Regions from separate parts of the Cytobacillus sp. GQ23 genome, predicted to be linked through region 3. Evidence: riboswitches for the same ligand, from Rfam matches in the RefSeq annotation. Region 3 holds a riboswitch; each other region holds the start of a gene.
The links. A riboswitch is a leader RNA that binds a small molecule or an ion and turns the genes downstream of it on or off. The one in region 3 is predicted to bind thiamine pyrophosphate.
Positions count from the first base shown of each region.

Region 1: linked by a shared signal. The riboswitch ahead of AC6CHU_RS12980 (ABC transporter substrate-binding protein) and the one ahead of thiC (phosphomethylpyrimidine synthase ThiC) in region 3 are both predicted to bind thiamine pyrophosphate.
Region 2: linked by a shared signal. The riboswitch ahead of thiW (energy coupling factor transporter S component ThiW) and the one ahead of thiC (phosphomethylpyrimidine synthase ThiC) in region 3 are both predicted to bind thiamine pyrophosphate.

Region 1 covers NZ_JCAXER010000014.1:16,394-26,554, forward strand. Annotated here, with positions in the region: gene treC (alpha,alpha-phosphotrehalase) at 1-406, opposite strand, end outside; gene AC6CHU_RS12955 (glycoside hydrolase family 13 protein) at 623-2,299, opposite strand; gene treP (PTS system trehalose-specific EIIBC component) at 2,386-3,792, opposite strand; gene tatA (twin-arginine translocase TatA/TatE family subunit) at 4,064-4,237, opposite strand; gene AC6CHU_RS12970 (NAD-dependent deacylase) at 4,348-5,070, opposite strand; gene AC6CHU_RS12975 (YkvA family protein) at 5,219-5,632, shown strand; TPP riboswitch at 5,710-5,818, shown strand; gene AC6CHU_RS12980 (ABC transporter substrate-binding protein) at 5,929-6,927, shown strand; gene AC6CHU_RS12985 (thiamine-binding protein) at 6,942-7,235, shown strand; gene AC6CHU_RS12990 (ABC transporter permease) at 7,232-7,999, shown strand; gene AC6CHU_RS12995 (ABC transporter ATP-binding protein) at 7,996-8,730, shown strand; gene AC6CHU_RS13000 (TatD family hydrolase) at 8,742-9,509, shown strand; gene AC6CHU_RS13005 (hypothetical protein) at 9,635-10,161, shown strand, end outside.
Region 2 covers NZ_JCAXER010000013.1:89,176-99,336, reverse strand. Annotated here, with positions in the region: gene AC6CHU_RS12675 (gas vesicle protein GvpG) at 1-143, opposite strand, end outside; gene AC6CHU_RS12670 (GvpL/GvpF family gas vesicle protein) at 143-910, opposite strand; gene gvpN (gas vesicle protein GvpN) at 915-1,847, opposite strand; gene gvpO (gas vesicle protein GvpO) at 1,872-2,138, opposite strand; gene gvpJ (gas vesicle protein GvpJ) at 2,204-2,464, opposite strand; gene gvpQ (gas vesicle protein GvpQ) at 2,486-2,959, opposite strand; gene AC6CHU_RS12645 (gas vesicle protein GvpP) at 2,996-3,502, opposite strand; gene gvpA (gas vesicle structural protein GvpA) at 3,544-3,804, opposite strand; gene tenA (thiaminase II) at 4,161-4,850, opposite strand; TPP riboswitch at 4,909-5,011, opposite strand; gene thiW (energy coupling factor transporter S component ThiW) at 5,162-5,653, opposite strand; TPP riboswitch at 5,767-5,882, opposite strand; gene AC6CHU_RS12625 (alpha-hydroxy-acid oxidizing protein) at 6,110-7,228, opposite strand; gene AC6CHU_RS12620 (PaaI family thioesterase) at 7,403-7,774, shown strand; gene AC6CHU_RS12615 (DUF2512 family protein) at 7,859-8,245, shown strand; gene AC6CHU_RS12610 (hypothetical protein) at 8,319-8,456, opposite strand; gene AC6CHU_RS12605 (TerC family protein) at 8,653-9,435, opposite strand; gene AC6CHU_RS12600 (FbpB family small basic protein) at 9,450-9,575, opposite strand; gene AC6CHU_RS12595 (hypothetical protein) at 9,894-10,161, opposite strand, start outside.
Region 3 covers NZ_JCAXER010000037.1:6,458-16,618, reverse strand. Annotated here, with positions in the region: gene AC6CHU_RS23280 (MoeB/ThiF family adenylyltransferase) at 1-170, opposite strand, end outside; gene AC6CHU_RS23275 (thiazole synthase) at 167-934, opposite strand; gene thiS (sulfur carrier protein ThiS) at 936-1,139, opposite strand; gene thiO (glycine oxidase ThiO) at 1,136-2,275, opposite strand; gene AC6CHU_RS23260 (thiamine phosphate synthase) at 2,275-2,883, opposite strand; TPP riboswitch at 2,969-3,079, opposite strand; gene thiC (phosphomethylpyrimidine synthase ThiC) at 3,102-4,886, opposite strand; TPP riboswitch at 5,013-5,127, opposite strand; gene AC6CHU_RS23250 (hypothetical protein) at 5,338-5,574, opposite strand; gene AC6CHU_RS23245 (bifunctional metallophosphatase/5'-nucleotidase) at 5,717-7,351, shown strand; gene AC6CHU_RS23240 (hypothetical protein) at 7,455-7,688, shown strand; gene AC6CHU_RS23235 (DUF3267 domain-containing protein) at 7,697-8,233, opposite strand; gene AC6CHU_RS23230 (hypothetical protein) at 8,464-8,883, shown strand; gene AC6CHU_RS23225 (cation diffusion facilitator family transporter) at 8,919-9,788, opposite strand; gene AC6CHU_RS23220 (DUF2935 domain-containing protein) at 10,017-10,161, opposite strand, start outside.

The DNA.
Region 1 (10,161 bases), on a different contig from region 3:
TTCCATCCTCCTTAGGATCTTTCCAGATATAAAAATCCCGGTATGGATTGTTTTTTGCTTTTTTTGCTTCCTGGAACCATTCATGTTCAGTGGAAGTATGGTTAACAACAATATCCATAATGATTTTTATGTCACGATTATGGGCTTCTTCAAGAAGCTTATCAAAGTCTGCCATTGTTCCATATTCTTCATGGATGCTGAAATAATCGCTGATGTCATACCCGTTATCACGCTGTGGAGATTTATAGATCGGTGTCAGCCAGACAACATCCACACCTAATTCTTTTAAGTAATCCAGTTTGGCAATGATTCCAGGAATGTCTCCAACTCCATTTCCTGTCGTGTCGTTAAAGCTTTTCGGATAAATTTGATAGACTACTGCTTTTTTCCACCACGGTTGTTTCATTTAGAATCACCCTGTTTTATTTTTTTTGAAATTTTTTTCAAAGCTTGCTGTTTTTTGTTTTGAATTATGCCCGTTGATTTGCAGCCAACCCGCGGGAAGTAATGTGAGCCTCCTCGGCTTAGCCTGAGGAGGCTCAGCTGTCCTGTCCCTTACCTGCCACCCCGGATTACATTTAACAACATGAGTGAACCATGCTGCTCATCAACTTATCTTTTATCAGCAGTTAAATAGAAGCACTTGAGCTTCATAAGGACGAAGCTTGATTGTTCTGCTGATTTGTACATCTTTATAATTTCCAATCAGTTGTTCGAATTTTTTATCCTGGATGTCTGCAGGAAGTACTGCTTCAGTGTTTTCAACATAGAAGTTGCACATAACAAGGAGTATCTGATTGCCAAGTGTTCTTGTATAGGCATAGACTTCGGGATGATCATCTAGTATAAGGTTATACTTTCCGTAAACAATAACCTCATTTTTCTTCCTGAGTTCAATAAGCTTTTTATAATACTGAAAAACAGAGTCAGGGTTTTTCATGGCCTTTTCGACATTAATCTCTTTATAGTTAGGGTTTACTTTTATCCATGGTGTTCCTTCCGTAAATCCTCCGTGCTCAGAAGAATCCCATTGCATTGGTGTCCGCGCATTATCACGCCCTTTTGCATAGATAGCTTCTAATGCCTTTTCCTCGGTCCAGCCATCATCAAGAGCTTCATTATAAAAATTAAGTGTTTCTATATCTCTGTATTCATCTATGCTTGAGTAGCGGACATTGGTCATTCCAATTTCTTCGCCCTGATAAATATAAGGAGTTCCTTTCATCATATGCAGCAATGTTGCCAGCATCTTTGCCGACTTCTCCCAAAACTCTTCATCATTCCCTAATCTTGAAACAGAGCGTGGCTGGTCATGATTATTAAAGTAAAGACTGTTCCAGCCAATTTCATCCAGCTCATTTTGCCATTTGGTCAGATTTGTTTTTAAGTCAAACAGATTGAGGGGTTTAAGGTCCCATTTGCCGTTTGGCCCGTTATCCAGGCTAACATGTTCAAACTGGAAAACCATATTTAATTCATTGCGTGATTCTCCTGTATACTGCCTTGCCCACTCAGGATTAACACCAGGCATTTCGCCGACAGTCATAACATCATACTTCGATAAGGCCTTTTCATTCATCTCCTGCAAGTATTCATGAATTTTTGGGCCATTTCGATAATACTTGCTGCCAGAAGCATACTTCTTCCCGGGCTTTGGTTCATCATCAGGGAGTCCCTCCACTTTGGAAATAAAGTTGACTACATCCATTCTGAACCCATCAATCCCTTTCTCAAGCCACCAGGTCATCATGTCGTATATTTCTTCTCTTAATTTTTGATTCTCCCAGTTTAGATCAGGCTGTTTTTTTGAGAACAGATGCAAATAATATTCTCCTGTACTTTCATCAAGCTCCCAGGCAGATCCGCCGAAATTACTGCCCCAGTTATTCGGCTCTTTTCCATCTTTTCCTTCACGCCATATATAGTAATCCCTATATGGATTATCCTTCGATTTCCTTGCTTCTGAAAACCAGATATGTTCATCTGAACTATGGTTTACCACCAGATCCATTATGAGTTTAATGCCTCTTTTATGCAGCTCGTCAAGAAGCAGTTCCCAATCCTTCATGGTGCCAAACTCTTCCATAATATCCTGATAATCACTGATATCGTAGCCATTATCATCATTTGGCGATTTATAAACCGGTGATAGCCAGACCACATCAATTCCGAGCTCTTTCAAATAATCCAGTCTTGAGATAATTCCCTGCAAATCTCCTATTCCATCTCCATTGCTGTCCATGAAGCTCCGAGGGTAGATTTGGTAAACTACACTTTCTTTCCACCAATGCTTCTTCATAATGCGACCTCCGGTATAATAAAATTTCGAGAAAGCCTAAAAATGGTGATACCATGGAATCATAGAACCCCATGGCATCTTCAAGTTTATTCGGCTTTTTTAAATTTTGAGAAAGCTAAAGTTAATAGAAACGGAACTATGAGTGCAATTCCCATTCCAATAAAGAAAGGAATCCAATTTTCCGCAAAGATGGAGAAGAACGCCGGCAATCCGCCTACACCTATTGACGGTGCCTTAACTCCATTAATAGTGATGAATATGCCAGCAATCGCCGACCCAATAATCGCTGCAAAGAACGGATACTTAAAGCGAAGATTTACCCCAAACATAGCCGGCTCGGTAACGCCCAGCCATGCTGATATTGAAGATGTAAGCGCAAGACCTTTCAGCTTTTCATTTCCTCTGCTAAGCAGCATCATGGCAAAAGCTGCGGAACCCTGTGCAATATTAGACAATGCAACCATAGGCCATAAAAACGTGCCGCCAATGCTGCCGATTAACTGCAAATCAACAGCAAGGAAAGTATGATGCATGCCAGTGATTACAAGCGGTGCATATAACCCCCCATAAATTAATCCTCCAAGTGCCGGAACAGCATCAAAGATTCCGACAACACCATTTGTAATCCAGCTGCCGATTGTAAAAGTAATTGGTCCAATGGCAATAAAAGAAAGAAATCCTGTTACTAATAATGCAATCGGTGCAACAGTCAGAAGCTGAAAAGCATCAGGAATTCTTTTTCTCAGGAATACTTCTATCTTAGCCAACACATATGAAGCAAATAATACCGGCAATACCTGACCCTGGTAACCTACTTTCTCAATTTCAAAACCAAATAAATTCCACTTTGGAACTTCCTCTGCAGCACCATAGCCCCATGCATTTAAAAGATCCGGGTGCACGAGCATCAAACCAAGCACAATACCCAGAAGCGGACTTCCGCCAAACCTGTTAACAGCACTCCATCCAATCAAACCGGGTAGGAATACGAAAGCAGTATTGGCAATCAGGTTAATGATCGCAGCCAGATCAGCCCAGTTTGTATAAACTTCAACAAACGACTTTTCATCAAAGAAAATACCTGGCGCAGTCATAATGTTGTTGATTCCCATCAGCAAACCAGCTGTTACGATAGCTGGCAGGATAGGAATAAAAATATCGGCAAGTGTTTTAATGCCGCGCTGCAAGGGATTTAAGTTTTCGGCAGCAGCACTTTTGGTCTCTTCCTTTGACGATTCGCCAATTCCGGTAGCCTCTGTCATTTCTTTATATACTTTATCAACGAGGCCTTGTCCGATTACAACCTGGAATTGTCCATTGGTGAAGAAGGACCCTTTCACTATATCAATATTTTCAAGTTTTTCTTTATTGACTTTGCCTTCATCTTTTAAGGCAAAACGCAGCCGTGTTACACAATGAGTGGCCGCAGCGATATTATCTTTGCCCCCGATAGCTTCTACGATTTGCTCTGCTGACTCTTTATTTGTAGCCATTCTTCGCTCTCCTCCTGTTACCGTTTTCAAATAAAAGAAAAAAACAGTTATAAGGTGCTTATTTATGGTCCTCAATTTTGATAAATATAAACCAAAGCAACTTGTATATACATGATCTGTTTACGCTTTCATTTTATCTTGTATATACATGTCAGTCAACTGTTTTTTCTTTTCCTTGTTTTATATACCCATTCACACCGTTTGGAAGCCATAAAAAAGAAAAACCGGCTTTGAGACCAATCGTCTGCAAAGCCGGTTCTAAACCGGTAGGCTATTTTCTTTTATCATCGTCATCATCTTTAGTGAGATCACGAGTAGATTTCTTAAATTCCTTTAAAGTTTCCCCGAATGCTCTCCCTATTTCGGGAAGTTTTTTAGGCCCAAAAATAATAAGAGCCAGAACGAGGATGAGAATTAAGCCTGGAATTCCGATGTTTGATAACATGCTGAACACTCCTTATATATCATATCGCTTGAAGCGGTAGTAATCATGTTCACTGTCTATTATAGGGGACTTGCTCAAAAAATCATAGTACGAGACTTATTATAAGATACTCATTCTCCCGCTGTTAAAAGGCCATCTAGTTCTTCGAGTACGTCACCAATTTTGCGGTCATGGATTACTTCATCTGCATAAAAGTCAAAATCAGTGGGTTCCATATTAATTATCACCAGTTTTGCTCCGTTTTGTTTCGCTATCAGCGGAAACTGATTTGCCGGGGTCACAGTCAAGGATGATCCCAGTACAATAAATAGTTCTGCCTTGTCTGATTCATCTGCCGCAAAATCTAATGCCTGCTCCGGCAGCATTTCTCCAAACAGAACTACTGAAGGACGAAGCATTCCCCCGCAATTACATTGAGTATGCCCATGCAAATAACCCTCGCTTGGGAACACTTCTTTACATTCCTGGCAGTGGAGTGTCTGCAGATTACCATGAAGCTCTGATACATTTTTACTGCCAGCAAGCCGATGAAATCCATCAACGTTTTGAGTTATAATACTCTTTATCATGCCTCTCTTTTCCCAATCAGCAAGAATATAATGGCCTTTATGAGGATTACACTCTTTCAGTCCGATTACCCTGTGCCGATAAAAATCTATAAATTCATTCACATTTTGATTTAATGCTTCCGTACTGGCAATTTTTCCAGGATCTTTCCCGTTCCATAATCCATTGTTGGCTGACCTGAAATCAGGCAGCCCGCTTTCCGTTGACATCCCTGCTCCAGTTAGTATTACTGTATATTTTGATTCCTTCAGCCATTTTTCAATCATAAATACCAGCTCCCACTAAATATATTGATACAGCTTAATGCTTATTTCCATTTTTTTCTTCAGGTTAAATGTTTATGTCATGTCACGTATGCGGTAAATAATAGAATTATAACTGTTTACCCGAATTATCAATATAGGAGTGATGGCTATGCCTGAAATAGAAACGAAAGACTATAAGGATGGCTATAAAAAATTTTCTTCCAGGGCAAAACGCTACGCAGAGGATCCCGAAAAAACGAAAGGACTGCTAAAAAAGGCGACACTTAAAGCAGATAAAAACAAATCCTCATTAAATGATATATGGGAAAAGTTTCAGCTGCTTATTGATTTAGTCAGGGCATGGTCAAAAGGTGATTACCGGCATATCTCCAAAAAATCAATTATCTTTATTATTGCTTCCATTCTATACTTTGTTTCCCCTATCGACCTGGTTCCAGACTTTTTAATTGGAATGGGGATTTTGGATGACGCAGCAGTACTGGGCTTTGCCGTCAGTCAAATATCAGGGGAGCTTGAGAAATTCAAAACCTGGAAAGACAGCAGGACAATTGAAATGAAATAAATTTCAAATGCTGTCCTTTTTTATATTGTCTGCTATAATAATGATGGAAAGTATTCATGTCTGTTAAAATTATATAGCAAGAAATGTAGGGGAACCGGTGTGCCGGTTGAGACTTCATCCTTAAGATGCTGACCCTTTGAACCTGATCTGGCTAATACCGGCGTAGGGAACATATTCTTAAACATCATAAATGTTTTTTTATATGCGTCCCGGTATTATGCCGGGGCGTTTTTTAATTTTCAGGGCAGACTAATACCCACTTTCCTTACTACATAAAAGCTTTTGGAGGTTTCATTATGAAAAAATGTATAGCTGCTATTTCTGCGCTTCTTCTGCTGCTTACCGGATGTGCCGGCAGCGGCCAGACTGGAAAAGAAGATGCAGGCAGCAAACAAGAATTGAAAAAGGTTACTGTCGTTCTGGATTGGACACCCAATACCAATCATACCGGCTTATACGCCGCAAAGGAAAAAGGCTATTTTAAAGAAGAAGGACTTGATGTCGAAATCATCATGCCAGGTGAGGCAGGAGCAGATCAATTGACCGCATCAGGCAAGGCAGATTTCGGTGTCAGCTATCAGGAAAGCATTACGGAAGCGCGGGTACAGGGTGTGCCACTGGTTTCAATAGCTGCTGTCATTCAGCACAATACTTCCGGTTTTGCATCCCCTGCTGAAAAAAATATTAAATCGCCGAAAGATTTTGAAGGAAAAACTTATGGCGGCTGGGGGGCACCTGTAGAAAAATCAGTAATTGACTCTCTAATGAAAAAGGAAAATGCTGATGTCGATAAAGTGTCAATTGTGAACATGGGAGATGCAGACTTTTTTACAGCCGTTAAAAGAGATATAGACTTCGCATGGATTTATTACGGATGGACAGGTGTAGAAGCTGAGCTTCGAGGGGAAAAGATTAATATGGTCTACCTTACAGACTACTCTGATAAACTGGATTACTACACGCCTGTACTGGCAACTAGTGAAAAAATGATTGCAGATGATCCGGAGACTGTCAAAGCATTTGTAAAAGCAGCAGCCAAAGGATATGAATTTGCAATCAACGAACCTGGCGAAGCAGCTGATATTTTGTTAAAGCATGCTCCTGACCTTGACAGTGACTTGGTCAAAAAGAGCCAGGAGTGGCTATCTCCGCGCTATCAGGATGATGCTTCCAGATGGGGAGAACAAAAGCTTGAAGTCTGGGAAAACTATGCACACTGGATGCATGAAAATGGTCTTTTAGAAAAAGAATTAGATGCCGGCAAAGCATTTACAAATGACTTCCTGCCGGAATAAGGGGAGTTTATAAAATGGCAAACGCACTTGTAAGCATTCAAATCATACCAAAAACAAAAGATGGGGAAAATGTTATACCATATGTTGATGAAGCAATCAGTGTCATTCAGCAATCGGGTGTTAAATACGAAGTTCATCCCCTGGAAACAACGATGGAAGGCGATTTAGAACATTTATTAAAAATCATTGCTGACATGAACAGAAAAATGATTGAAAAAGGAAGCAGCAATGTCATTTCACAGGTTAAGATCCTATATCAGCCTGCTGGAATTCAAATGAGTGATTTAACGGAGAAGTACCGTTCATGATCAGTGCAGTCAGAAAAGGATGGAGGCCGGCAGCGGTTCTCCTTCTTTTATTCATTTTTTGGGAGCTGGCGGTGAATCTGGCAGATGTCCCATCTTGGCTGCTTCCTCCCCCGACAGACATTATTCAGGAGGCGTTTTTAGGCTGGGAGGGCTTCCGCCTGCATCTTCAATCGACAATCCTGCTTTCACTATGGGGATTTGGCATAGGCACTGTCATTGGATTACTAACAGCTGTGATACTGCATTTATTGCCTTTTATTAGGGAGTCTGTTTACCCGCTTCTTATCCTTTCTCAAAATGTGCCAATAATTGTTCTGGCTCCTTTACTGGTTGTATGGTTCGGATTTGGCATACTGCCAAAGCTTATTGTCATTACGCTGGTATGCTTCTTCCCGATTACTGTTGCAGCATTGGATGGTTTTCGGCAAACACCGGGAGAACTCAGGCATTATATGCTGATGGCAGGGGCGAGCAGCGGACAGCTATTTTGGAAGCTGGAGCTCCCCCATTCCCTTCCATCTTTATTTTCAGGCCTAAAAATCTCTGCAACCTATAGTGTGATGGGTGCTGTCATATCTGAATGGCTTGGAGCTAAAGCCGGAATAGGGGTTTATATGACCCTAGCCTCTTCCTCATTTCGGACAGACCGTGTTTTTGTAGCCATTTTTGCGATTATGCTGTTAAGTTTGCTCCTTTTTGGAGCCATTTTACTGGCTGAACGTTTGCTTATTAAATGGAAGTCCCAGGAGAGTGGCAGGAAATGATACAATTATCGGTTAATTCTATATCGAAAAGTTTTGATTCCAATCAAGTATTAAACAATTTAAGCTTTCAAGTAAATGAAGGTGAATTTGTTTCGATTCTTGGTCCATCCGGCAGCGGAAAAAGCACTATATTCAACCTGATTGGCGGTATGCTCCTGCCAGATGAAGGTTCCATTAAGCTTGGGAATACAGAAATCAGCGGAAAACGCGGTTCAATTAGCTATATGCCCCAGACACCTTCCCTGATGCCATGGAGAACCATCCTCCAGAATGTTAAGCTTGGCCAGGAAATTATGGGAAAAGCCGATCCGGAAACGGCCAGAAACATGCTTCAAAAAGCAGGACTCGGCGACTATGAAAATGCATATCCTCATGAATTGTCGGGAGGAATGAAACAAAGGGCTGCCTTTATCCGGGCATTATTGAGCCCGCAGCCGATCATATTGCTGGATGAACCTTTTTCAGCTTTAGACGAGCTCACCCGCCATGATATGCAAAAATGGCTTCTTGATATTTGGAACGAGCATAAACCGACAATCCTGTTTGTAACACATAATATTGAAGAAGCCCTTTACTTGTCTGATCGAATTTTGGTCCTGAGCAGTAAGCCTGCTAAAGTAATGAATGAATATGTGGTACCCTTTAACAGGCCAAGGGTGGAGGAACTTCTTCTCAATGAGGAATTCCTTGCCTGCAAAAGAAGTATCCATCATGCGCTGAAAAACCATTAGGAGGCAGGAGCATGGATAAATATATTGATTCCCATATTCACCTTGATAAATATAGTCATATGGATTTAGAAAGAATGTTTAATGAGCTGCCATTTCAGCTATCCCTTGTAACAGTTTCAAGCGATTTAGCCTCCTGTAAACGAAACCTTGCTCTTTCGGAAATTTATCCTTTTGTTAAACCTGCCTTTGGTTTTCATCCTGAACAGGCACTGCCCAGTGATCATGAAATTTCAGAGCTTTTCAGCTGGATGAAGATTCACAAAGAGCAAATGGCTGCTGTTGGCGAGGTTGGCCTTCCATACTATTTAAAATCTGAAGGAGTAAAGCAGCTTGGCGGGTATATTGAACTTCTCGAAGAATTCATTAAGCTTGCAAAAGAATGGGATAAGCCTATTGCCCTTCATGCAATTTATGATGATGCACCGACTGTATGCAATTTATTGGAAAAGCACTCAATTAAAAAGGCTCATTTCCACTGGTTTAAAGGTGACACCGCAGCCATAAGCAGGCTGGTTTCAAATGGATATTATATCTCCTTTACACCTGATATTGTGTACGAAAAAGAAATACAGCTCCTTGTACGGGATTTCCCTATCGATAAATTGATGGCCGAAACAGACGGTCCATGGGAATTTGATGGCCCTTTTAAAAACAAACCTGCCCATCCGGCCATGATGGCCCATTCGATCAGTGTCTTTGCTGAACTAAAAGAAATTACTTTCAGCAGTGCCCTTAAGAAGCTGAATGATAATACAAAAGCCTTTTATAATATTGATTAAAACATTTACAATAAGACGGTTTTTTTAGAGAAAATATACTAGATAAATATAATCACTTCGCACCATTCCTAATTTTGGAAATATGGGTTAATCTTATATTGGACAATACTTTTAGGAGGTATGTGATGAAAAAGTATATTTTCTTATTATTGACTATTTTACTAGTTTTCTCGGGCAATGTTTCTGCACAGCCCAAAAGCAAATCGGCAATTTCGACTGAGAAGGATTTCATGAAAGCCGTTTTAAAATCTGATGAGTATAAGGAATTCAAATCCTCTATCTTAAAAGATGCAGCTACCAAGCCAAAAGCTCTTATCGATGATAAGGGAATGCAATATGGCTGGACAGTGCAATATGAAATTGAATACAATGAAAAAAATATATTCCTAAATGAAAAAGCTCTCGTAAATTTCTCCTCTCTCCTTTCTTTCTCATTAGAGTCCGGAAAGGAATTAAAAGTGCGGCTGGTTGATTACAGCAGGCTCATTGAGGATCAGGCATTTTATGTAAAAGACCTGAAGTCTGAGGAAGAGACCAAAATAGATATATCAAAAGACGTTGCCTTTACTGATTATTTAACAGAAGTAGAAATGAAAAAAACTCAGCTGATTAAAGAAGCGGCTCAGATTAATACTGTTACTTCCGATAAGGC
Region 2 (10,161 bases), on a different contig from region 3:
CCAAGCTCATACATCATCTGAAGCTGAATGAGCTTTTGCTGAATGGTCGGAAGATCGTAAAGTTCTTTGTCAGCCTCTTCTTTCACCTTTTCCGCTATTTTAATGACCAGATTGATAGGTGCGGAAACCAGTTTATGAAGCATCAGGCACCCTCAACAGTTAATCTGATATTGACAAAGTTATAAGCAGGCCAAGGTCCGCTATAGCTGAATTCGATCTTATCCTTCCATTTCTCGTACGCCTCATTAACTCTTTGGTCAAACTCTGCTTCTTTATCCCGATCCACTAAAAAGGATGCATTCAGAAGCATTTTTTCGCCTATTGGGTCATTTATTTTTGATGCTACAGCCGACTCTTTCAATGGGCTAAACACTTCCTGCCTTATTTCATTCTGCAGGGAAGCTATTATTTTTTGGGCAGCCCCGCCCAATTGGATTCTTTCATAATAGCTGGCTGCTTCCGATTTCCCCTTAACTGCATTTGCCATCTTTTCTACATGGGAGTTGCCGTTGACTTGCGACTCCAGCCACTCTTTTTTTCCAATCACTTTTAAGCCAAGCTCAACCTTTCCGTGTATCTCCGGAAAAAGCTTTTCGAATTGCGGATATAAATTTTCAAGCAGTACTCCTACATCCTCTCTGGAATGAAACACATTCCCGAAACTGACTGGTATTACTGCCTGATTTTGTTTCATCACGAGTGAAACAGCGTCTTGGTGCATCATTAAATTCTCTTTATTGGGATGATAGATTTTCATAGGAACCTCGGCAGCTACCATGGCTGCATCTTTAAATTGAATCGTAAATAACTCCTTTTCCTCTCCTTCAATTTCAATAGAGCCAAATTTCTCTTCACCGTCTGTCTGGATTCCGCAAAAAACATATATCCCCAATTGTTCTTCATTACTCATTATCCTACTCTCCTTTATCTCCACTAGTTACCTTCATATTCCTGCATGCTTCTAAAATCATTTTTTCTGCTGTTTTTAATGGATTCTCCGCAGCTATGCACCGGCTTACCTGATGGCCTAAAATATCCATGCAAAGCCTCTGAAAATCCGAATGAGACCCATCTATTGGAATGCCTTCTTCTTGTGTTACCTTAACTATCATTAAGGAAGCCCGCAGGCTCGGACCGTTATCCCCATTACATTCTTTGCGCAAACCAGCAACAAGACTTGTAATGGCTTTAGCTTCATTTTTATCAATATTCATTTTTTCCGACACCAGCTGTGCCTCGCGTTCACTGTCTTTATGATCTACAAATATTGTAATAAGCCTATCCAGCAGTGCATCCTGAGTTTGGTATACACCTGCATACTCTTCAGGATTGCTGGTAAAAATCACAGCGAAGTCCGGATGAACACGTACGAACGGCTCAGTCATTTTTGTTCCGTACAAAGGAAGAATTCCTTCCTCTAAAATGGATAAAAATATATTATTTGTGCTTGGCTGTGAGCGCGTAAATTCATCATAAACCAGGGTGTATCCATTCTTGACTGCTTCCAGCAATCGCCCATCCTTCCAGATCTCCGTCACGCTTTCATCCCTTTTGTAAACAGACCGGATATAGTTATCGACTACCTTTTTACTGTTATATCCGGTAAAGTCACCAATTAAATCCTTATTATTTAACTCATGGTTGCCGTGAATCAGCATAATGGGTTTTTTTCTTCTCTTTGCAAGAGCTAAAGCCAGTGAGGTTTTTCCTGCTCCAGAAGGACCTGTAAAGTGGACCGGGTAACCAGCCTTTAAATATTGCAATGAGCGAGAAAGCAAGTTTTCTGTCTTTTCGTCCTGTACTAAGGCTTTAGCTTCGTTGTTGATTTTTTTTTTTAAGACTGTCACTCTTTCTCCTCCCTCTGCCCAGTCCTACACTTCCTGATTTATAGCACTTCTATAGCGAATATCACGCCGTTTATAAGAAGTGACTTCCTTTTCCGCGTTCAGAAAAACATCGTAGACACCAAGCATTTCATCCTTTGCGTATTTTTTCATATATTCCTTTTCTTCTATTACTTCTACAGTAAGCTTCCAGCCTTTATTTTCACTCTCTTCCACGGAGGTGATTTTGTGTACTGGGGCCACATATTCATTAAAAAATTCAGTTACATTTCCAATGATTTTTTTGATCTCCATACTTGCCTCCCGCTAAAGCATCAGAGGCCAGGATTTAATAATCCTGGCTATGCTTCCCGTACTTTTTAGATACTGAATCGTGCCTGTCTGTCATTCTGCTGAAGTGACAGGCCGTTTTCTTCCACCTCATCACGAAGAAGTCCCACAGCCTCTGCATAACGGAGCCAGGTATCCACACTTGCAATAACTACTCTTGCCTCTACTGTTAAGATTTCAATTCCGACAACTGACACCCTTACAAATGCATCGATTACAATGCCTTTATCCAGAATACGGTCAATTACCTCCGCTAAACTGGAACTATCTGTACTTTTTTGAACTGCCATTGCTTATTCTCCTTTCTCCAATTAAGAACCCATGGTCTTAATGTCATTTGAGGATTTAATATTTTCATAGGTTTTAATTTTAGTAGCACTTTTCATATCCTTTGCCTTCTTTATCCCGCTGACGCTTTTGAGATTTTTGACACCTTTTACTTTTCTCTTATCGTCATGTTTATCTTCATTTGCTGAAGACATTTTCTCTTGGAAGCTTTCCCCGGCTTCAACAACCTTTCCCAGCTTCTCTCTTGCAGAAAGCAATACTTCCTGGGTTTTTTCTTTTGCTTCTCCTGCTTTTTCATGGACATTATCGGCAAAATCGTCTCGTGCACTCTCCAGCTTCTCGGTAAATTCTTCTCCTTTGTTCTGAATACTTTCTGTGATTTTCTCCTTTGCCTTTTCCGCTACTACTTCCTTTGCTTTTTCTTTCAGCGGCTCCGGGGCACGCTTAATCGCACTTTTTGCAATCTTTTTAACGACTTTCCTTACTCTTTTGTCCATCTAAATCACCCCGGTTCATAAAAAAAAGACTTATTGTTACTTGGATTCCACCAGATCGTTCAACATATTTTCAATTCTTTGCAGACGTTCATTTAAGTGTTTGTTCTCTTCCTTGATTTCCTGATACTTCTCATCTCCTCCGCGATCCTTTTTAGGAGAAAGAAGTCCGTCCTCAATTTTACTCAGATAACCCTCAGCTAAATGTTTAACACTGTTTTGTGCTTGCCCGGCAAGAAGCTCCTGGGCCGTCTTTTTAAATTCCTTTCCTGCAACCTTTACAAATTCAGAATCGCTTAAGTTTGAAATGATTTTTTTGCTCGTCTGAGGATTCGCAAGCAACCCTATTCCTGCTCCTACAACCCCGCCCACAATAGCCAGATTCATAGAAAAGTTAGAGCCTTCCTTCTTTTCTTTCAATTCATTGCCGTTTTCGGCTTGCTCATTTTCTTCGCTGCACTGATTTACTTCCTGATTTTGTGTTGCTTCACTGCTCTGATTATTAATTTCATTTCCTGTCTGATTGTTTGCTTCTTGATTTTCCATGTTTACTGCCTCATTTCTTTTTAATGTTTAATTTTTTTTCTCTATACGCTAAATTGCGGTTTCTGATTTTGTCCTCTATCCATAAGGCCATCCTCTTGCACTTCATCTGTTAATAAACCAACCGCTTCAGCATAGCGCAGCCACGTATCCACACTGGCAATGACCACTCGCGCTTCAACTGTCAGAATTTCGATCCCGACAAGAGAAACTCTCACAAATGCATCAATCACAATTCCTTTGTCTAAGATCCTGTCTATAACTTCTGCAAGGCTGGAGCTATCCGTACTTTTTTGAACACTCATATTTCCATCTCCTTTCGGCTTTTGCATAGCGGGACGATGTACGAGTAAATTTAGGGTTTAAGTTATAAATACCTTCAGGCCAGAAGGTTAAAACGGGGCATAAATTACCATTCCCAATCTTTTCTTGAAATTTTTCATCACTTCGCTTTCCAGTAATATTAGAAAGTGATTAAACATCCGTTTCTGAGTATCAACCGTTTGATTATTACAATTTCATTACATTCGTTTAGAGCCACTCTTTGAGCATTTTTAAACGTTTTTTATAACAAAAAAGAGGCGCACTATTTAGTGCACCCCCTACTATGAATTTTAATTTTCGAAACACCTGCAGTAAGAGCTTCAGGCAAATAATGGTTTTATGAAGTTGCTGCCGGAATGCCTGCCGGCCACTTTTCACAGGTATAAGCCATCTCCCAGAAACCAAGCTCCAGCTGGCAGCTTTTCCGGAAAGCATCCTTCATCCGCTGTCTTTCTTCCGGTGATGCCCCTTCAGCAAGCTCATCCAAACGGTTTCTCATATTCATGGTCACCGCTTCGACTCTTAGATTTGCATAAAATGAGATCCATGGATAAAACGGATGGTTCTCATCTGGCTCATATTGCTTCATGAGCTCAAGCCCAATCTCCCAATATGTCCATGGACAAGGCAATAATGCAGCGAGGATTTCACCCATTCCGCCTGTGTGGGCATGATACATCATATGTTTTACATAATGATCAGCTGTCGGAGGGAGCGGATACCCCTGCAATGCTTCATAATCTACCCCAATCTGCTGGCAGAAATTATGATGAGGATGCACTTCGCTGTTCAATACAAATTCTATCTGCTGATTAAAATAAGCAATATCCTTGCGCTCCGCAGATTTTGAAATGGCAATCCCATAAATATGCATGAATGCATTCAAATACTCAAAGTCCGCTTTAATGTAATGAGCAAGCGCCTCTTTCGGCACATCTCCTCTCCCAATGCCCTGGACAAATGGGTGCTCAAATATCATCTGAAATAAATCTTCATTTTCTTTGCGCAAAATCTCTGAAAAAGTCATAAAAAATAGCCTCCTATTAAACTCAGAAGCTGCCGGGGAAAAAGCATGAGGATTTAGATTGAGGTCCTCACTGCTTCCCTGCGCTGGCATTATCCAGATCAGGTTCCAAGGGACAAAGGAAAAAGCTCCTTATCTCAGCCGTAGCGCCCCTAGCAGTTTTCTAACGTTTTTAATTGTTTTTTACCTAGCTTGAAGTTTTCCTCTCATAACTTTGGGATATCGCTATAAATCCGTGAAAAATGCTCATAAAGTCAGGTTATTCTTCTGGAATTCCTCGTCCTGAGCATACCCAACCGCATTCCATCCCAAAATCATCCCATTGCTCGAATCAGATTTTTCTCTTTAACCTTCGCCAATACCATCCAGCCTATCGCCGCACCGGCAATGCTGCTGATCAGAAACGGCGGCATGAAGAAGAATGCACCAGCTGAACTGCCCATGAGAAGCTTTGCGTACGGAACGGCAAACAATGCACCAATTATGCCGGTGCCCACTACCTCTCCAATGGCAGCCCATATTTTCCGTCTGAATTTCAAATAAAGAACACCAGCCAAAAACGCACCGATCATTCCGCCTGGGAACGCAAGCAGCGTCCCGAATCCAAGCAAATTACGCAGCAATGCAATCATAAAAGCGACAGCTGCTGCCGGCAGGGGACCAAGTGTCACCGCTGCCAATACATTTACCGCATGCTGGACCGGATAGGCCTTAGCTGCTCCTGCGGGAAACCAGAGCAAATGGGATCCGAGTGTCCCTATTGCTACAAATAAAGCCATCGCAGTTAACAATCGGGTTTTGTTCATCTATACCTCCTTTCTAAAAGGGCAGCCTGATTGCTTATCAGGATGAGAAGTATGTATACAAAAAAGCCAGATCCCGACAAGGACCTGGCTTGGTTAAAGTAAATGAATCGACATATAGTCAAATCCTACTTCCCTCCGCTGGCATTAACCAGATCAGGTCCATAAGAGTCGGAAAGCTATACGCGCTTTCCTCTCAGCCCACGCATTCGGGGCACCCCTAGTAGTTACATAGATATTTAATTTGATAAGCTACTTCAAGCTTATCAAATTATTCCGTCAATGTCATCAATCTTTTCGCTTATATACTTTTCTTGATGGATTGAATTAAGCGCTCATCATTTTCTGCTGCGGAGCTTTGAACAGATTCGTCATTAATTAGCGCAATAGGCTTGTCCGTTTTCATTTTGGCTCTTTTTCATAGACTATAATTTTTCATGGCAGGAAGTTTGATAACACTTAATACTTCATTCGAATTAGCTGCAGACCGGCAATATCCTTTAAGCTCCCTACCCCTGCCAGGGAAAGCGACACTTTTGTTTCTTCTATAAAGTTGGCAAGTACTTTTTCAACTCCAGCCTGCCCGCCAATGGCCAGGCCATACACATACGGCCTCCCCAGGCAAACGGCGTCGGCTCCCAGCGCCAGAGCTTTAACCACATCTGAACCTCGTCGAATGCCGCTGTCAAACAAAACCGGGATCCGCCCTTTAACTTCCTTCGCAATCGGTCCGAGCGCATCAATCGCCGCAATCACTCCATCAAGCTGTCTGCCGCCATGATTGGAGACAATGATTCCATCTATCCCTCTTTCAACGGCCAGCCCGGCATCTTCAGGGTGGAGAATGCCCTTTAATAAAATGGGCAGGCTTGTTTTCTCCTTTAATCTCGCAATATGCTCCCAGCTTAATGTTGGATGATGAATATTATTAAGGATTCCCTGTACGATATCGCCATCCTGGAGAGAGGCCATAAAGACTGGATCACTTTCATAATTAGCTTTTCCATAGCCAAGCTTTAAGGGGGAAAAGTTATTTCTTAGATCAGCCTCCCTCCATCCCATCATCACCGTATCAACCGTTAACACAATGGCCTCATACCCCGCTTCCTCCGCGCGCCGGACCATGCTGAACGATGCTTCTTCATAATTGGACCAATATAGCTGGAACCATTTGGGACTCGTGCCTGTGGTGCTGGCTATTTCTTCAATGGAATAACTGGAAACTGTGCTCTGGATAAATGGAATGCCAAATGAAGCTGCTGCACGTGCAGATGCCATTTCTCCCTCATTATGTTCAAGCCGCTGCATTCCAATCGGAGCAAGGAAAATAGGATAAGGATATGTTTTTCCAAATATGTTCACACTTATATCCGGCATGGAAACATCCTTCAGCATTCTCGGCACAATTGAGTATTTTGCAAAGGAGTCGATATTCTTTCTAAGCGTTTCTTCCCCGCCGGCTCCTGATTGAACATAGCCAAAACCGTCTGCTCCCATCACTTTCTCCGCTTCCTTTTCAAGCTCCTTAAATGAAATAGGAAAGTTTTCAGCGAAACTAATATTCTCTACTTTTGCCATTTTCCCGCCCGCCTTTTTTTGAATTTATTGAAAATAATATCATTTTTATGGATTATTTGAAACCATGTAATAATTTTGGAGTCTCTCCCTGGCAAAAAAAGAGTCTCAATAAGCAGGGATTTCACAAAGAATCGGGAATAACCATCTTAACTAAATGAAATTGGAGTGTACCAAATGTTAATCAAGCAGCCTTTTGATGAGTTTCTGAAATTCCATTACGAAAGAGTCAGTAAAAGTAATATGAAAGTCACTTTGCCAGTCCAGCCGCTCTTTATTAACAGCGCTGGACTGGTTCATGGAGGAATTATCTCTACTCTTGCAGATGTAGCGATGGGAAATATTTTTGAGCCGGGTGAAGATCAGCTGCAGTCTGTGGTGACCGCTGATTTAAAGGTAACGTTCCTAAAGGGCGCGACAGGGGAATATCTAATTGCCGATGCTCACCTCGTTAAAAGAGGACGAACTCTCAGCCATACGGATTGCCTGATTTATAACGATCAGGATCAGGTGGTTGCCAAAGCATCGGGGATTTTCGCGTCGATCTAGGGAAACTTCCAATTTTCTGTAATTTAATGATTATCCCCCCTGTCTCAGGGTATAGTTACCTAAAACAAGAGGGAGGATTTCACCATGGAGCATATTGAAGCGATATTGCTTAAATTTGTTATGATTACCGCAATGCTGGGAATTATTTTGACTGGAATTTTTGATATCAGCTTTACTGAAACACTCATTATTAGCGTCATTCTCACTCTAGGGGCTTATGTTCTGGGGGATATGATGATATTCCGTATGTCAGGTGACGAAACAGAGCATACAAAAAGGAATACCATAGCAACCATTTCTGACATTGGTTTAAGCTTTTTTGCCATCTGGCTTTTATGTGAATTAATGGTGTCCGGGAAAGACGGCTTGGCAATGGCAGCCTTTATCTCTGCCCTTTTGATAGGTGCAGGTGAATGGTTCTTTCATGTATACTTGGATAAACGCGTTTTTGCTTATGATGGACATAAATGATATCTGAAGAGACCTCTGCAGGGTCTCTTTTTTTACTTTATGGCCGAAAATGGATATACGAAAGACATATGTTTTAGTATTCGATCTCATTATAATCCTTAGGCTGAGGTACCGGCTGATCCTCTTCATGCTTTCCAAATTCATTGACAAGCTCCATCTCTTCTTTGGGGCCTTGTGTCTGTTTTGTATTTTGCTTATCTCTTTTAGACAATCTATTTTGCTCCCTTCGTTCCGTTTCTAAAATTAATATTTCCCATTTACTGCATTTCACTCATAAATAGAGGATTTTTCCTCCATTTGATTTAAAAGTTCTTCAGCAGGCAGCAACAGGGATCAGGGCAAATCAATCAAACGTTTGATTGATTTGTGTTCACTAAAAAAAGGCGGATAATTTCCGCCCTTTTTGATCAGCTTGCTTGTTCCTCTGCTGGCACTTCCTGTTTCTCCTTAGAAAGGAACCATCCAGCCAATGCAATTCCAACTAATACAGCATAGAATGTAATTTTCCATTCAGCTGACTTAGCAAAACCTTCAGGAAGGATTTCAAGAGCCGGATGTGACATTGTATAGACAGCCAGTTTAACACCAACCCAGCCGACAATACCAAAAGCTGCAATCTCAAGCCCAGGTCTGCGATGAAGCAGATCCACAAAGAGATTTGCGGCAAAACGCATAATGATTAATCCAATCATACCGCCGGCAAAGATGACAAAGAATTTTCCGCCGTCAAGTCCGCCTACATGGCCTAGACCTGAATCCGGAAGTGCTACAGCCAATGCGACTGCCGCCAGAATAGAGTCTACAGCGAAAGCAATATCAGCAAGTTCTACTTTGAAAACCGTCAGCCAAAAGCCTGATTGTTTTTTGGGCTTGGTAACCCCTGCTTCTTCCTCACCTTTTTTCACAAGAAACTTTCTTAATATATGATTAGCCGCGATGAACAGAAGATATAATGCTCCAATGGCTTGAACCTGCCATACGTCAACTAAATATGAAATCGCAAATAAGGATCCGAAACGGAAAACAAAGGCTCCAGCCAATCCGTAGAATAAAGCCCTTTTCCTCTGCTCTTCTGGAAGATGCTTAACCATAATCGCAAGCACCAGCGCATTATCAGCAGCCAATAGACCCTCCAATGCCACAAGCAGCAGCAATACCCAGCCATACTCAAGTATCAATGACAATTCCATCTAAAACACCCTCCCTATTTCACCTTTGTGTATCTTTCGTCTAAACGCTTTTCAATTTTTGCCAGCAATTGTTGATCTTTCAGCAGCTCTTCTTTGTTTTTCTTAACTAATTCTGCGAATGACATCTTTGCTTTTTTCATCCTGGTCTCCTTTCCTTCTAATTTTATAAGTATTGAAAGCTTCACACTGTTTCCCTGCAGTTATGTCGATTGAGGATTTCCATGCCGTCTTTATAAGGCAATAAAAAAACCTCTACCAGCAGGCGGTAAAGGTTTAAAAAACAAAAAGACCTTTACCCGAAACAGGCAAAGGTCTTGCTAACAACGTTAAGGTTGCCAACAAAGCCGGGAGCTCTTAACTCCGAAATGACGACTCTGTTGTAAAAGCTACTCCCCTTTAGGAGAAACTATTCAACTATTTAAAATAATCATACTCTAATTTGTTCAAAATGTCAATACTTAAGCAAATCGGTAATAAATTAAAATGAAAGTCGCTAGGACGAAAATAAAGTTCAGAAATACAAACACAAATTGATCTGCCTTCGTTTTGTGCAGCTTGATCGGCGGGTTATAGAAAGATACTCCTTCAATGATGAAAATAATCAGCACAATATGGATCATAAAATGCCCGATCACCTCTGTCATGCCAAACAGCATTGTAGTTGTGATGAAAATAACTGTCACGACGAAACCAACTACACGGTTAAGAATCCCTACTACAAGAAGG
Region 3 (10,161 bases):
TCCCGATCTGCAATGGTTAATTGGCCGATGCCTGCCCGTGTGAGCGTTTCTGCATTTGCAGCACCTAATGCACCAGCTCCTATAATCAGGGCGTGTTTTTCCATTAGCTTTAGCTGTCCTTCTTTACCAATCGGAGAAAATAACATTTGGCGGGAGTATCGCTCCTTCAACTAAAGACCGTTCCTTCCACCGGACTGCTTGCTGCTGCATAACGTTTTTTAGGCATCCGTCCTGCTTCATACCCCAGTCTTCCTGCTTCGATAGCGAGTTTCATAGCTTTTGCCATTTTTACAGGATCATCGGCAGAGGAAACAGCCGTATTTAATAACACTCCATCTGCACCCAGCTCCATTGCCAATGCTGCATCTGCCGGGCTCCCAATTCCGGCATCCACAATAATCGGCACAGCAGCCTGCTCTGTAATAAATTGAAGATTAATAGGATTAATGATTCCCTGCCCTGACCCAATTGGCGAAGCACATGGCATGACTGCATGGCAGCCTAGTTCTTCAAGCTTTCGCGCAAGGACGACATCATCAGAAGTATAAGGAAGGACAATAAATCCCTCGTCCAATAGAATCTCCGCTGCTCTTATTGTTTCAATTGGATTTGGAAGAAGCGTTTTGCTGCATCCAATTACCTCAACCTTAATCATGTCACAGAGCCCGGAAGCTTTGGATAGCCTTGCTATTCGGACAGCCTCCTCAGCTGTACTCGCTCCTGCCGTATTAGGGAGTAATTTATATTTTTTTAAATCCAGCTTTTCTAAAAAGTTGGGCTGGTTTGCTTCGAAAATGTTCATACGGCGTACGGCAAACGTAAGCACCTCTGTTTCTGAAGCTTCCACAGCTTCCTTTTGCACATCAAAGTTTGGATATTTTCCTGTCCCAAGCAGCAGCCTGGAGCTAAATTCATACGGTCCAATTTTCAACATATCATCCGCCTCCTACAAAGTGTACAATTTCGATTCGATCCCCATCTGATAAAACCGTTTCAGCATACGCAGATTTGTCCAAAATATGCTGGTTTAACTCGACAATGACTACCTTTTTTTCCAAATGAAAGTGCTCGAGCAAAAGTGAAACTGATTGAACTGACTTCGGCAGCAGCACAGCATCACCATTAATGACAATATTCATATAACCACCCCTTTTGACGATTGGTCTAAATATTCAAGGCGGGACAGCTCAAACGGGTTAGGCTTCTCCGTCCTGCCTTCGAGGATGTCTGCCATCAGCTCTCCTGTTGCCGGAGCGAGGAGGATCCCATTGCGGAAATGCCCCGCTGCAATATATAACCCATCAATGACTGGATGTTGTCCCAAAAAAGGCTGCCCATCAGCCGATTGCGGGCGAATTCCTGTCCAGGCTCGTTCCCATTCTGCATTCGCGATATCCGGCACCAGGTTTTGAGCCTTTTCCATCAGCTGGGAAATACCCTCAACGGTCACCTTTTCATCAAATGAGTTTGCTTTAACCGTTGCCCCAACTACCAGCCTTCCGGATTGCTTGGGAACGATATAACATCCGTGTGAAAAGATCGTCCCTTGTACAAGCGTTTTATCAGCCTTGACCGAGAAGCACTCGCCTTTAACCGGAATAATGGGCAGCACAAGGCCCGTTCTTTCAAGAATCTCCCTGCTCCAGGCACCGGAAGCAACGATAACGGAATCAGCCAGAAATTCTCCCTGGCTGGTTCTAACCCCATACACCCTTTCACCTTTTAAAATAAAATCTGTTACCTGTGTATACTCAAAAATTTCTGCGCCGAGGGTCATTGAAGCTTTTGCAAAGGCAAGGGATAATTCATATGCCTGTACCTGTCCATCATTCGGTATATACATCGCACCCCTTAATTTGGCTGATACGAATGGTTCACGTTTAATCAGGTCATCAATGGAAAACCATTCGGCATCCTCTCCCGCTTTTTGCTGGCTTTCTACTAATCTTTTTAAACTCATCTCCTCTGCAATATTATCTGCCACTCTATATACACCCTTATTTTGATAGCCGATATGCACTTGTGATAACTCTTCCAGTTCAGGAATCAGGGTCCGGTACATGGAGCGGCTTTTGCATGCGAGCTGGAACAGCGGGCCGTCTTCGGTCAGTTCCGTTTGCGCTCCTAAAATTCCAGCAGCCGCCCCGGAAGCCTTACCAGCTATTTTTCCCTTATCCAAAACAGCCACTTTATACCCTCTTTTTGCCAGTTGAAAAGCAATGGAGCTGCCATTAATGCCTCCGCCGATTATAACGGCGTCAAACCTTTTCCTCATCATATCCCCTCCTCATTTAACATTTTTGAAAAGAGCTTTGCTGCCTCCGCAGGCTCCTTTGCCTGCAATATCCCTGACATGACAGCAATGCCATCTGCCCCTGCCTCCAGGACTTCAAGTACGTTCTCTGGTTTAATGCCTCCAATTGCCAATACCGGAATGTCTACTGCCTTTTTTAGAGCCTCCAAAGACCCCGTGCCCCTTGGCGGGATTCCCTTCTTGGAGTCTGTTTCGAATATATGCCCATACAGGAGATAATCAGCCCCCTGTTTGGCAGCCTCTTCAGCAGCCTCAAGTGAATGTACAGAACAGCCGACAGGTACATCCGGAAAACGCATTTTTACAATATCAGCCGGCAGACTGTGATAAGCAAGATGCACACCCGCTTTAAACGCCCAGGCAACATCGGCGCGATCATTTATAATGATTTTTCTAACTGGAATACCCTTTTTAAGAAGGTGCTCTGCTGCTTCATATAACTCCCTTGATGTTCGATGTTTTTCCCTTAAATGAAAGCGATCCGTAAAGGGTTCAAGTTCAACTGCCATTTCAGCGAAGGCCACTGGAGATAGCTTTCCATCAGATATAACATGCAGCTGTTTTTTCATAGCAGTCGCCCCTAAGTTTTTTAGATTTTTTTGCAATAAAAAACCACCTTCTAAATAGAAAGCGGGGGTATGAGCCATAGAATTCAGACCCGATCCTCCACTTCCCTACGCTGGTATTTTAGCCAGATCAGGTTCCAAGGGTCTTAAAGCCTTTGCTTTAATCTCAGCCTTCAAACAGGCACCCCCAGCGGATATCATTCTATTAAACTATAAAAAGACTACTGATAAATGTTTCCACCGGCCTTATTAAATTCCTCAGCTTTTTCTTCCATGCCCTTCTGTATCGATTCGCTGGTTCCAATCTGATGCTCTTTTGCATAATTCCGGATATCCTGCGAAATTCTCATGCTGCAGAATTTTGGCCCGCACATGGAGCAGAAATGAGCGGTTTTTGCCCCTTCAGCCGGAAGGGTTTCATCATGGAATTCCAATGCCCGCTCAGGATCCAATGAGAGGTTGAATTGATCTCTCCAGCGGAATTCAAAACGGGCTTTTGACAGGGCATCGTCCCTTTTTTGCGCACCAGGATGCCCCTTTGCCAAATCTGCTGCATGAGCGGCAATTTTATACGTAATGACGCCTTCACGCACATCGTCTCTATTTGGCAAACCCAAATGTTCTTTAGGGGTGACATAGCAAAGCATCGCTGTTCCATACCAGCCTATCATGGCAGCCCCGATGGCAGAGGTAATATGATCATAGCCCGGAGCTATATCTGTCGTAAGAGGCCCAAGCGTGTAGAATGGTGCTTCTTTACAGATTTCCAATTGCTTATCCATATTCTCCTTGATTAAATGCATGGGAACATGGCCGGGTCCCTCGACCATTACCTGCACATCGTGATCCCAGGCAATTTTCGTCAGCTCACCAAGTGTTTCGAGCTCCGCAAACTGAGCCTCGTCATTTGCATCTGCAATCGATCCCGGCCGGAGTCCATCCCCTAAGGAGAAGGCCACATCATAAGCTTTCATGATTTCGCAGATTTCTTCAAAGTGTGTATATAAAAAGTTCTCTTTATGATGGTGCAGACACCATTGGGCCATGATGGACCCGCCTCTGGACACAATTCCAGTCAGCCTTTTGGCAGTAAGCGGTACATAACGCAAAAGGACACCTGCATGTATTGTAAAATAATCAACACCCTGCTCTGCCTGTTCGATTAACGTATCCCTATACACTTCCCATGTGAGGTCCTCAGCAATTCCATTCACCTTCTCCAAAGCTTGATATATCGGCACCGTCCCAACAGGAACAGCAGAATTTCTGATAATCCATTCACGTGTTGTGTGAATATTTTTGCCAGTTGATAGATCCATAATTGTATCTGCTCCCCAGCGTGTGGCCCATGTCATCTTCTCAACCTCTTCTTCAATAGAAGATGAGACTGCTGAGTTTCCAATGTTCGCATTAATCTTCACATGGAAATTCCGTCCGATTATCATTGGCTCTGTCTCAGGATGATTGATATTAGAAGGAATAATGGCACGTCCTCTCGCTACTTCGGACCGAACAAATTCCGGTTCCATATTTTCCCGAATAGCTATAAACTCCATCTCCGGTGTTATGATCCCTTTTTTTGCATAGTGAAGCTGGGTGACATTTTTCCCTTTTATTGCTTTCAGTGGCTTGCGGGATAGACATGGAAAAAGTTTATGATTAGCACGCGGATCATCTTCATTAAGGTAGCCGTTGTCCTCGGGCTTTATTTTCCGCCCATCATATTCTTCTACATCTTCGCGTTCTTGAATCCACCGGCTTCTTATAGGAGGAAGCCCTTTTTTTAGATTTGCCGTATGCTGAGGGTCTGTATAAGGGCCGCTCGTATCATAGACGCGAACCGGCTCATTTACTTGCTGACCAAAACTTCCGGTGGTGGGACTTAATTCTATCTCACGCATCGGAACCTTTATGTCAGGTCTCGATCCTTCCACATAGATTTTCCTGCTGCCAGTAAAGCTCGACATAATAGAAATACTTTCATGATTTAATGAACTTGCAGTCATTGTTATCTCTCCCTTATTCAAAAATATAGGGACGAGACCTGGAACCGGGAAGTGCCGGATATGTAAAAAAGCCGGTCCACATAATGATGGACCGGCTTAACCGCAGATGTCTTTGCACAAAGAAACTTTTGCACATTCTAACTTCCCCACGCTGGTATAATCCAGATCAGGTCCAAAGAGTCAAGAAACTTTAGCGCGTTTCTCTCTCAGCCCAAGCTATTGGGCACCCCTAGTTATTACTATTTAATTCTACTTTAGTATACATAATTCAGAAAACAAATAAAAGGTATTTCTGCAAACGTGAATCAAAAAGCTTTCACCTTTTCACGCATGGATCCTTCTCCTAAATGCCCTGCGGCATTTCTGATTAGACATTCAAATTCTAAAAAAAACATAAAAACGCCTGACATAAGCAGACGTTTTTCCATAAATTTAAGATGTGCAGCATCATTTAATTCTCTTCTGAACCCCCTTCGTTCATATCCAGATTCTCTTCACCCTGTGGAGATTCTTCATTCATTCCGGGATCCTGCATTTCACTATCTTCCTTATTGTTTTCATCCATTTGATTATCTTCCAATTCTACATCTTCGGTTTCCGGCGGCGGCTCCTGCTCATCTGTTCCGCACCCTGCCAACAATAATCCTGCACCTAATGGGACTGAAAGCAAAAGCTTCTTATAATTCATGTGTTTTCATCTCCTTTGGCAGTATTATGTTTCTTTAAGACCTTACCCTTTTGGCAGGATTACAAACTTGACATCCTATCATCCGATTAAATTCCTGATTCAGGCAAATACTAACCCTGCCACAACTACTGGAGGACGAAGAATGAAAATGCTTTTCTCCCTTATATTATTTAGCATCCTGGGAATGCCTTTATACAGCGGACAGCATGCAAAATATGAACAATGGAATCAGCAGGGTCTTTCTGAAGGATATCACGGCCATGTGGAAGAACGCATAGAAGAACCATATAAGCATATTCAATTGCTGGGCATTAATGATTTCCATGGGCAGCTGAATGTCACTCGTCTGGTCAACGGCAGGCCAGCAGGACGTGCTGATTACCTTGCTGCCTATTTACGTAAGCGTGCTGCTGAAAATGAAAATACCCTTTTGCTTCATGCTGGGGACATGATTGGAGCCAGCCCGCCGGTATCTGCGCTTCTGAGGGATGAACCGACTATTGAATTTTTGAATAGGATGGGGTTTGATATCGGCACGATTGGCAATCATGAATTCGACCGGGGTTCTGATGAGCTGCTTCGCCTGCTGACAGGCAGCAGCCCTTCTGCAGGAAAAGATTACTCTGGATCCCAATTCCCATGGATTGCAGCCAATGTCATAAATCAAAAGTCAGGTAAACCCTTCCTTCCTCCCTATAAGATCATAAACATTAGCGGCATCCCAATTGGATTTATCGGAGTCATCATGAGAGAAACACCAGCTATAACAGCACCTGACAGTGTGAAAGATTTAATCTTCACTGATGAAGCTGAAGCCATCAACAAATATGCCCGAGAACTTCAAAAACAAGGTGTAAGAGCCATTGTAGTATTAGCACATGTTCCAGGCGAATCCAGACCAAATGGACAACAAGCCAGTGGCCAGCTGATTGATTTGGCACATCTAGTGGGTGATGAAGTAGATGTCATTTTTGGAGGACACAGCCATACTTATCTGAACAGTGTTGTAGATGGTAAACTCCTGGTCCAGGCCTATTCATACGGCACAGCCTTTTCTGATGTAGATATAGAAATAGATCCGCAGTCAAAGGATATTGTCCGCAAACACGCAGAAATTGTAACTGTTTATCAGGATCGGATCGAGCCTGCAAGCGATATAACCAGGATAATCGATCGGTATGAAAAAAAGGTAGAATCTGCTGTAAACAGATATATTGGCACTGCTGCTATTCCAATCACGGCCGAACAAAACATAAGCGGTGAATCAGCCTTGGGCAATCTTATTGCTGATTCTCAGCGGTCAGCAATGAACACAGACTTCGCTTTTACCAATCCGGAAGGAATCCGCGCAGACATTGATGCCGGCCGTGTTACCTGGGGAAATTTATTTGGGGTCCTTCCCTTCAGTAATCTGCTTGTCAAAATGGACCTGACTGGCAGCCAAATCCGTGAGGTCCTCAATCAGCAATGGCAGCCTAATATAACTAGAATTCTACAGATATCCGGAATTACTTATACTTGGGATGACAGCAGGCCTAAAGGTGAAAAAGTAATAGATATATACCTTCCGGACGGAGCAAAACTCGAACCGGCCAAGATCTATTCGGTCACTGTAAATACTTATCTCGCTAATGGAGGAGATAATTTCACCGTATTTCTAAATGGGATAAATAGAGTGACTGGCCCCAACGATATTGATGCACTGGAGAAGTATATTCAGCAGCTCCCGCAGCCGTTTAGTTACGCGATTGATGGACGCATAAAAAGAATGAATTAAAAGGACAGTCATGGCGACTGTCCTTTTTCTTGTCCATTTGATACTAATAGCAGGATCTGACTCATATCTTTTCAATAGGATTAAACATGAAAGGAATGGGATAATGAAAAAATATATTTATTTTCTCATGCTGTTCGGCGTTTTCTTTCCCTTTTTTCATAAGACAGCCATTGTTTATGACAACTGGAGATTGTGCACTACTGCTTCTAAATTAATCGGGATCAGGCTATATGGACTGGATTCCATGAGAAATCTCCTTATTTCAGCACTGGCGGCCCTCGCTGCTTTCTTTTTCACACAGCTATTTATAAGATGGGACAGCAAAAATAAAATCTAGCTTTATCACTATTCATATATAGTAAATTGAGGTTTAGTCGGGTGATCAATGACAAGTGCGTCTTTTGGAAATTTTAATAGCTTTTGAAAAAGTGCAAGATCACCAATACAGCCAACTGTCATTATCGCTCCCAGGATTGATAATCCGGGCATATTAAGGACAATTCCAAGAACAAGCGGACCTAAGCCAGTTGGAATGAATGGCAGCAATAAAACCTTTTTCATTTGCTGAACAGTCACTGGCTGTTTGGCATGAGCATAAGCAGCACCTATTTTCCAATTGACTCCCCAGTCTAATTCCTTCCAGGGAACTTTGCCAATATAGCGAAAGCCTGCCAAATGGATGGCTTCATGGAGAATAATGATAAGGATCATTCCAGCAAAGAACATTAGCATACCTGCGAAACCAAAACTCATTTCTCCACCGCGGTAAATCACAGCATGTAAAATGAGGACCCCCAATATAAGCGCTATTGTCGCAAGGAATAAGTATATCTGCAGCTTCATCATTGAAATAGAAACAACCGTTGCTCTTTTATTTTCCAATCTTTTCACCTCTTCAGAATTGGTCAATACTTTACCTACGTATCAGGCAACAGGAAGTTTCAAATCCTTTCACTTTGTCATGCATTCCTCCTTCTTTTGCCTCATGCTCGTGTTTTCGAATTTACAGTTTCTGCCCAAATGGACCTAAAGTAGCTGAAAACACTGTTACCATCACTGATCGCCTTGTATAATCAAGGCAAGAAAGCTGAGAAAGGACTGTGATAAGGAAAGTGCTGTATATATGGGATATTGAAAAAATTATTATACATACATTAAACGAACTGCGCCTCAACATAAATTACGAGTTCAGCAATACTCTCGCTTCACCTATGAGCTACAACGTATCAACGAATACAATCAAATTTAACTACCTGAAAGTGAATGGCTACATAGCCAAAATCAATTTTAAAATAAAAGAGACGGATGAGAATCTGATAAAATTAATGCTTTATCATGAGATTGGCTATTATCTGGATTTCAAAAAAAACAAACATGACATCCGAACCCTTATGTACGGGGATGATGACGAGAAAGAACAGCTCATGGCTGAAATAGAAAAAAACTCCTGGGATTATGGAAGAAAGATAGTGCCTGAACATTTGGTTCATGCCTATGATCATTTTAGGGACTTGGCTAAAATGTTCAGCTGAAAACGAAATGCGCCTCATCTTGAGACGCATTTCGTTTAATTTGGTTCAACATGGACATGAACATCATAAACACCATGATCCTGCATCATTACTTTTTCCACGTGTGTCGCAATATCATGGGCTTCCTTAATATCAAGCGTAGAATTAACCAATATGACCACATCAATCACTTCATTGTTGCCATAGCTTCTGCCTTTAATATCTTTTATGCCTTTAACCCCGTTTACTTTTTTGATAACATCCTGATATTTTTTTATCTTTTTTTCATCAAAACCATCTGACAGCTCATGGGAAGCTTGTACAAAAATATCCCAAGCCGTTTTACATATTAAAAGCCCGACTATAATAGCTGTTAACGGGTCGAGCCATGGCATGTTCAGCTGTGACCCAAATATCCCTATAGCTGTGCCGATACTCACCCAGGCGTCTGAGACATTATCCTTAGCTGCTGCCATTACGGCCTTACTGTTAATTTTAATGGCTAATTTTTTGTTGTATCGGTACACAAAGTACATTGCCGCTCCTGAAAAAACACCGGTATATGCCGCAAAAATATCAGGAGATTCATTAACTCCTTCAAAAATCGATGAAACAGCATTCAACAGTACTTGAATGCCCACAGCAGCCATAATGAAAGACGCTACCATGGATGCAATGGTTTCACTCTTCCAATGTCCATACCCATGATTTTTATCCGGCGGACGCTGAGAAATCCTAAGACCTATAAGTACTGCAATTGAAGCAATAATATCCGTTGTATTATTTAATCCATCCGCTTTCAACGCAGCTGAATCACTCAAATATCCAATTGCTAACTTTAGTATTGAAAGACATATATAAGCTGCGATGCTAATATACGCAGCCCGCTCACCTAATTTAAGATTTTGATACTTTTCTTCTTCCATGCCCCAAGCCTCCTACATTACCCTTGCTTATATTACCAAGCGGGATTCGGTTGGGTCTAGAGCAATCTTTTTGTCTTTTATTAAATAAATAAGCAAAGTGCAATTAAGTTGGACTAACGAAAATTAAGCCAGCCTCGTAATAGGCTGGCTTGATTCATATCAATTTATATATGAAGGAGAAGACATAATTCAAACCGTACGTTGATAATAGATTTTCATCAAGAAAATCTAAGCCCCTTTGAGACTTGCCTCAAACAAATCGATAATTTCCAAAAACCTCTCTGCTTCCCTAAATGTATGATCAGCCAGAAGAGGATGAATATTGCTTTTGATGCGACATGCCTCTATTAATTCCCTGGCAGTTTTCTTAAAA